Regions from separate parts of the Polycladomyces abyssicola genome, predicted to be linked through region 2. Evidence: predicted binding sites of a transcription regulator. Region 2 holds the regulator's gene; the other holds the start of a gene.
The links. Region 2 encodes CtsR, which represses protease genes until heat stress. Its sites were predicted from a motif close to ATGGTCAATAAAGGTCAAACA; they were not measured.

Region 1: clpP (ATP-dependent Clp endopeptidase proteolytic subunit ClpP) is a predicted target of CtsR. The motif match lies at 2,049-2,069, and genes of this name have one in related genera.

Annotation. Positions count from the first base shown of each region.
Region 1 covers NZ_AP024601.1:2,877,436-2,880,854, reverse strand. The annotation lists gene KI215_RS14345 (hypothetical protein) at 136-699, shown strand; gene tsaA (tRNA (N6-threonylcarbamoyladenosine(37)-N6)-methyltransferase TrmO) at 696-1,151, shown strand; gene clpP (ATP-dependent Clp endopeptidase proteolytic subunit ClpP) at 1,396-1,989, opposite strand; tRNA gene KI215_RS14330 (tRNA-Arg) at 2,123-2,197, opposite strand; gene rpoN (RNA polymerase factor sigma-54) at 2,508-3,419, shown strand, end outside.
Region 2 covers NZ_AP024601.1:149,227-152,645, forward strand. The annotation lists gene KI215_RS00730 (HAD family hydrolase) at 1-275, shown strand, start outside; gene KI215_RS00735 (MgtC/SapB family protein) at 342-1,031, shown strand; gene KI215_RS00740 (CtsR family transcriptional regulator) at 1,174-1,644, shown strand; gene KI215_RS00745 (protein-arginine kinase activator protein McsA) at 1,650-2,177, shown strand; gene KI215_RS00750 (protein-arginine kinase McsB) at 2,193-3,272, shown strand; gene clpC (ATP-dependent Clp protease ATP-binding subunit) at 3,290-3,419, shown strand, end outside.

The DNA of each region.
Region 1 (3,419 bases), 470 kb from region 2:
TTTCAGCCTGATTTCTGTCTCACGTATCCGACAGGTGCATCGCTCAACGTGCGAAACCAAGCAGTGATTTTCCTCATATTCTAAAGTAAAATGAGAATAATCTCGCGATTGCCAATTGATATTGGGGAGAGGTGGATGAGGGTGGAAGGCCCTGTCATGCAGGAACATGCCATCAAGAAAACGCGTTGGCCGCTGTGGATCGGGGTGGCCGCTTTAGCCGTCGCCGTCCTGATCGCCCTGGGGGTTGCGGTCAATGGATTGATCAGCGACGCATCCTCGTTTTTGGAGATGGAGCCGGGAGTGAAGCTGGCCAACGAGGTGGATGCCCACACACTGAAGACCCTGCAGCAGCGTCACCTGTTGCAACAGGGGGAAGAGTTGATCGCATATTATGACCGCTCATTGGATATGGATGATTCGGAAATCGCCCTGCTCACCTCCAACCGCCTGGTGTATGATCAACATGGTCGGATCACAGCCGTGCCTCTCACGGAGATCCGGGATATCACTTTTGGGCAATATTCGGACATCGACGGCAAATGGCAACGCATCGAAGTGAAATATCGGGATTTTCACCGTATGAAGGTCGAATTTGCGCCGTTGGAAGGCGGGGATGTGTTTTATCGGGCGCTCAAGGATGTGTGGCAGGCGAAAAAGCTGCAGTCGGCATCTGATGGAAAGGGAGGAGATGGACGATGAGTTGGACTGTGAGACCAATCGGAATTGTCCATTCCCCGATCAGTGAAGCAAGGGACGAAAATTGGGGATGCGTGGAGTCAGACATCGAGCTGTTCTCCCCATATGACCGAGGATTGAAGGGGTTGGAGGAATTTTCGCATCTATTGGTGGTCTTTTGGCTTCACCAGGCCGACTTTCATCCTGAACGGGACTTGATTCGCCGTCCACAGGGAAGAGCGGACATGCCGGATACGGGCATTTTTGCCCAGCGGGCCAAACATCGGCCCAATCCGATCGGGATCACCACGGTCTCCATCCTGGAAGTGGGGGACAACCGCGTCCGGGTGCGCGGGTTAGATGCGATTGACGGAACGCCGGTGCTGGATCTGAAACCGTTTGTACCCGCTTTTGATCAGGTGGAGGATGCCCGCACACCGGAATGGTTGGACAGATTGATGAAGGCATACTTTTGAGAAATGGGGTCAATGGAATAAGCGGCCGATCATGGACAACAGCATAACCAGGGCGATGACCATGCATAACCAGAATAATCTCCGTTCGTGTAGATCCCATTGGCTTTTCATAAGGACCTCCAGTCAACATAGTTCCCTGTTATTTTGTTCTAAACAGAAAAAAGAAAAGCCTCCCGAAGGAGGTCTACAAGAGATAGTGGTTTTTTGGGCGCGTAACCGGACGCGCCCTGTGGATTGATGCCGGTCATTTTGAGGAAGGTAAACTGGTGATCACGTGGTCGATCAGTCCATATTCTTTTGCTTCCTCGGCCGTCATGAAGTAATCGCGGTCCGTGTCCTGTTCGATTTTTTCCAGGGGTTGGCCGGTACGTTCCGCAAGAATCTGGTTGATTCGATCCCGCATTCTCAAAATGCGTTTGGCGCGGATTTCGATATCGGTCGCTTGCCCTTCGGCTCCGCCCAGCGGCTGGTGAATCATCACTTCGCTGTTGGGCAAGGCATACCGCTTGCCTTTGGTGCCTGCCGCCAAAAGGAATGCCCCCATTGAAGCGGCCATCCCGATGCAGATCGTTTGGATGTCCGCTTTGACATACTGCATCGTGTCATAGATGGCCATACCGGCAGTGATAGAGCCGCCCGGCGAGTTGATGTACAAATGGATGTCCTTATCCGGATCTTCGGCATCCAGGAACAACAGTTGGGCCACAACCAAGTTGGCCACTGCGTCATTGATCGGACTGCCCAGAAAGATGATCCGGTCTTTCAAAAGCCGGGAGTAGATATCGTAGGAACGTTCACCGCGGTTGGTTTGCTCAACAACAATCGGAATCAGGTTCATCCGTTGCTTCCTCCCTCATCGGTATGTTTCTCATTTCCATCATACTCCAAAGAACATCAAAGGTCAATAAAGGTCAAACAATCCTGTTCGTGAACATAAAAAGAAAAAGCAGCCGCATTCGGCTGCTTTGGTTTGGCGCGCCTACCAGGATTCGAACCTGGGCACCTGGTTCCGGAGACCAGCGCTCTATCCCCTGAGCTATAGGCGCATGTGCGAATCCATCGAGTGACAGCATACATTATATCGCAGGGTGTGGAATTTGACAAGACCCTCGGATGATTTCGCAATTTTCCAGCCTTAGCGGTGAATTTGGTTATTTCTCCATCTCTATTGAAAAAACGCAACTACCTCACGATATGTTACAATAAAAAGGAGAAAATGACCGACACACCATAGGACGTGTCTGATGAATCCAAGAGCTGGGTAAGCGGTGTCAGTGTATGGACCAGACACGAGTCGAATTTAACATCAAGTTATCGGTATTTGGCATATGATGTAACACGCGGAGGTGAGAATGAATGGCGCTGTCCATGGGTTACGGTTTGGTGCAGGAACAACGCATGAAATTGACGATGACGCCGGAGTTGCGCCAAGCGATTGAGATTCTGCAATACTCCGCGACGGATCTATTACATTATATCCAGGAACAATTGATTGAAAACCCGGTATTGGAAATCGACGAGACAGAAGAACGCGGCACCGAGGAGAAAAACAATTGGGACGTACAGGACCTGCGTGCGTGGGCACAGTATCTGAAAGCGCGGACGGGAAGTGTGGATCGCGAAGCAAAGGGAAATGAAACGGACCCGATCGCTCGGATTGCCTCCCCGGAACAAACGCTGACCGAGGTACTGGAAACGCAGTTGCGGTATTTGGCTCTGTCACCGATGGAACGGAAAGTGTGTACCTATCTGGTCGGCAATTTGGACGAAAAAGGGTATCTGGATATATCTCCTGATTATGTTTGTAAGCGCTTTAATATCGATGAAGACAAGGTGGAGGCTTGCCTGCGGGTGATTCATTCGCTCGATCCCGCCGGAGTCGGAGCGCGTTCGTTGGCTGAGTGTCTGCGTATCCAACTGGAACGGGACGAGGAACCAGATCCCATCGCATTGAAAATTGTCGAGTCTCACTTGCGAGATTTGGCTGAAGGCCGGATGAAAAAAATCGCACGTGCTCTCGACTGCGATATAGCCGTAATTCAGCGTGCGGTGGACCGCATCAAACGATGCAATCCCCGGCCTGGATTGGCCTATCATGCCGGCGAACCGCGGTACGTGGTTCCGGATGTGGTTGTTGAGCGAGTGGAAAATGAATATGTGGTGCTGGTCAATGACGGGTATGTGCCAAGGCTGACGGTAAGCAGGCATTACGAACAATTGCTTTACCAAGAAGATGACCGGAGCCGGCAGGCGACCCATTACCTGAAA
Region 2 (3,419 bases):
CCGGCATCTATACTGCGGGTGAATACCAGACCCGTGAAAAAAAGGATCTCGTTCGCATTTTGATGAACGAACATGGGGTGACGGGCGGATATATGGTGGGTGACCGCAGTTCGGACGTGGAAGCCGGTCTGGCCAATGGTCTGACGGTCATTGGATGCCGATATGCCGGTTTTCCCAATTTCAGCGGAGAAAGTGAGCTGGATGGGGCGCATGTGGTAATCGATTCGTTCCCATCTTTATTGAACGTGATAAAAAGCGTGTCTGACCAAAGGTAAATGGGAGAAGCTCGTTAACGTCCGAAAACGATGACGGAATTCAGGGAGGATGAGGAGGGAAAACAGATGGAGAATATATGGTCGATTTCCATCGGGGAAGCCACATTACGGTTATTTTTAGCGGTGGTTTTGGGTGGTTTAATCGGGTGGGAGAGAGAACACAACAACCATCCCGCCGGTTTTCGAACACATATTTTGGTGAGTTTGGGATCGGCGCTGATCATGCTGTTGTCCATCTACGGTTTTTCGGAGTTTGTATATGAGCCCAATGTCAGGACCGATCCGGCACGGTTGGCGGCTCAGGTCGTCAGCGGAATCGGGTTTCTGGGAGCAGGTACGATTTTGCGTCACGGATTTTCGGTGACGGGACTCACCACTGCCGCCTCGTTGTGGGTGGTTTCCGGCATCGGGTTGTCGGCGGGTGCGGGTTTTTATTACCCTGCCATATTGACTACCGCACTGGCGCTGATCAGTTTGGAATTGTTGAATCGGGTGGAACATCTCCTGTTCGTCTCCCGGCGTCAAAAAACGTTGCGCATCCGAGTGAAGGACAGGCCGGGTACATTGGGGGATTTGGCGACGATCTTGGCGCAGTTCGGTGCCAGCATCCGCAGAGTCTCCATTGAAGAGGAGGACCCTGATGAAGAGATGATCGATATTGTGTTTACGATTCGGATGCCGGAAAAATTCCCGGAAAGCGACTTGATTGAAAAATTGAGGCAAGTGGAAGGTGTGATGGCGGTTATCTCCGGGTAATTCAGTAAGTGAGGCGGTATGAAATGCTGGAGATCAAGAAAAAATGAGAAGGACGGCTGTATCCCTCTTGGCGAACAAATGGGAATGAATTATAATAAAGTCAGAAGGTCAAAGTTAGTCAAAGTCAGCAGGAGGTTGTCCGATGAGATGTATCACGGACATCATCGAACATCATCTGAAGAAAATTCTCAATGAAAGCCCGACGGGGATGATTGAGATAAAAAGGAGCGAACTGGCTCACCTGTTTCAATGTGTGCCGTCGCAGATCAACTATGTGATCAGTACCCGTTTTACTTTGGAAAAAGGGTACGTGGTGGAGAGCAAACGGGGCGGTGGGGGTTTTATCCGCATTCGCAAAGTGAAACACGCTTCCAAACGTACCTATTTCGATGTGTTGCTTAAGCAGATCGGTCAGTCGATCCATCAGGCGGCTGCCGAAGACGTGATCGACCGTCTGCGGGATGACGGCATCATCACGGAGCGGGAAGCCAAGTTGATGCGCAAATCGGTGTCCCGCGAAGTGTTAACATTACCCGTCAACGTTCGGGACCAGGTGCGGGCTGGTTTGATGCGGGCGTGGGTTGCGATTTTACTGGCGGACAAAGGAGAGTGACGCCGATGCTTTGTCAAGAGTGCGGAAAACGGCCGGCGACACTTCATTACACCAAAATCGTCAACGGCGAGAAAACGGAATTTCATCTCTGCGAAGTTTGTGCCCAAGAAAAAGGGGAACAGATCCCCATGATGGAAAACGGGTTTTCCATTCATCAACTGTTGTCCGGACTGCTCAACTTCGATGCTCCTTACACGGAAGGTGAGCAGGCGAAGCAGACGGTGCAGTCCGGTGCGCTCCGCTGTCCCACGTGTGGATTGACCTACACGCAATTCAGCAAGATCGGACGGTTGGGATGTAGTGATTGTTACCAAGCATTCGGGGAGCGACTGATTCCGCTGTTTCGTCGGGTTCACGGCAGTACTAACCACCGTGGTAAAGTCCCGGAACGAACGGGGGGACGGTTGAAGATTCGGCGGGAAATCGAACAGCTTAAGGAACAGCTAAAGCAGTGCGTTGCCCGGGAAGCATTCGAGGAAGCTGCCCGACTGCGTGACCGGATCCGCGCCCTGCAGAGGAAACTGGAAGGCTGAAAGGGAGGGAGAAAGTTGTCGCTTCAACGCTTTATCCAAAGCGCGATGAGCGAGTGGATGCGAGGCGGAGGGCCCCAATCCGACATCGTGATCAGCTCCCGCGTTCGCATCGCACGAAATTTGGCCGGACTTCCCTTCCCGATGCTGGCGACCGCATCCCAGTCAGAAGAAGTGGTACGGCGAGTAGAAGAAGCATTTCAGGAAGAGAAGGAACAGCCGTATTTTCGAGACGCGGAATTAATCCGGATGGACACGTTGAATGACTTGCAGAAGCGTGTGTTAGTGGAAAAGCATTTGATCAGCCCTCATCTGGCGGAAGAGTCCCGCCATGGTGCAGTGATTTTAAGCGGGAATGAAGCGGTCAGCATCATGGTCAACGAAGAGGATCATCTGCGGATACAGTGCCTGTTCCCGGGATTTCAGCTGAAGCAAGCCTGGAAGTTGGCCGATCATATCGATGATACGCTGGAACGTCATCTGTCTTACGCATTTGACGAACAATGCGGGTTTTTGACCAGCTGTCCCACCAATGTGGGCACGGCCATTCGGGCATCGGTGATGTTGCATCTGCCCGCGTTGGCCATAACCCAGCAGTTGAACCGTCTGTTCCCGGCGATTACGCAAGTCGGGTTGGCCGTTCGCGGGATCTATGGTGAGGGGAGCGAAGCGCTGGGTAACCTGTACCAGGTGTCCAACCAAGTTACATTGGGGCAGGAAGAAGAAGAGATCATCGATAATTTGGTCAGTGTGGTCGGTCAGATCATCGACCAGGAGCAATCGGCCCGCCGGCGGTTACTCGAATCTTCCCCGATTCAGCTGGAAGATCGGGTGCACCGGTCCTACGGCATTCTGGCCCATGCCAGGGTGATGGATTCCAAGGAGGCAATGCAACGGCTGTCCGATGTTCGGTTGGGCATCGACCTGGGGTTGATCAAAGGTGTTTCGGCCACGGTGCTGAATGAATTGATGGTAATGACCCAACCCGGATTTTTGCAGCAATATGCCGGTCAGCGTTTGGACCCTGGCGAACGGGACATCCGCCGGGCGGTGTTGATCCGCGAGCGTTTGGCATTCGAACACGACGACGAAAACTAAAGTGAGGTGGATGAACGATGATGTTTGGCCGATTTACGGAACGCGCACAAAAAGTGTTGGCATTGGCACAGGAGGAAGCCGTTCGTTTGGGTCACAGCAATATCGGTACGGAACATATTTTGCTCGGTTTGGTGCGTGAAGGAGAAG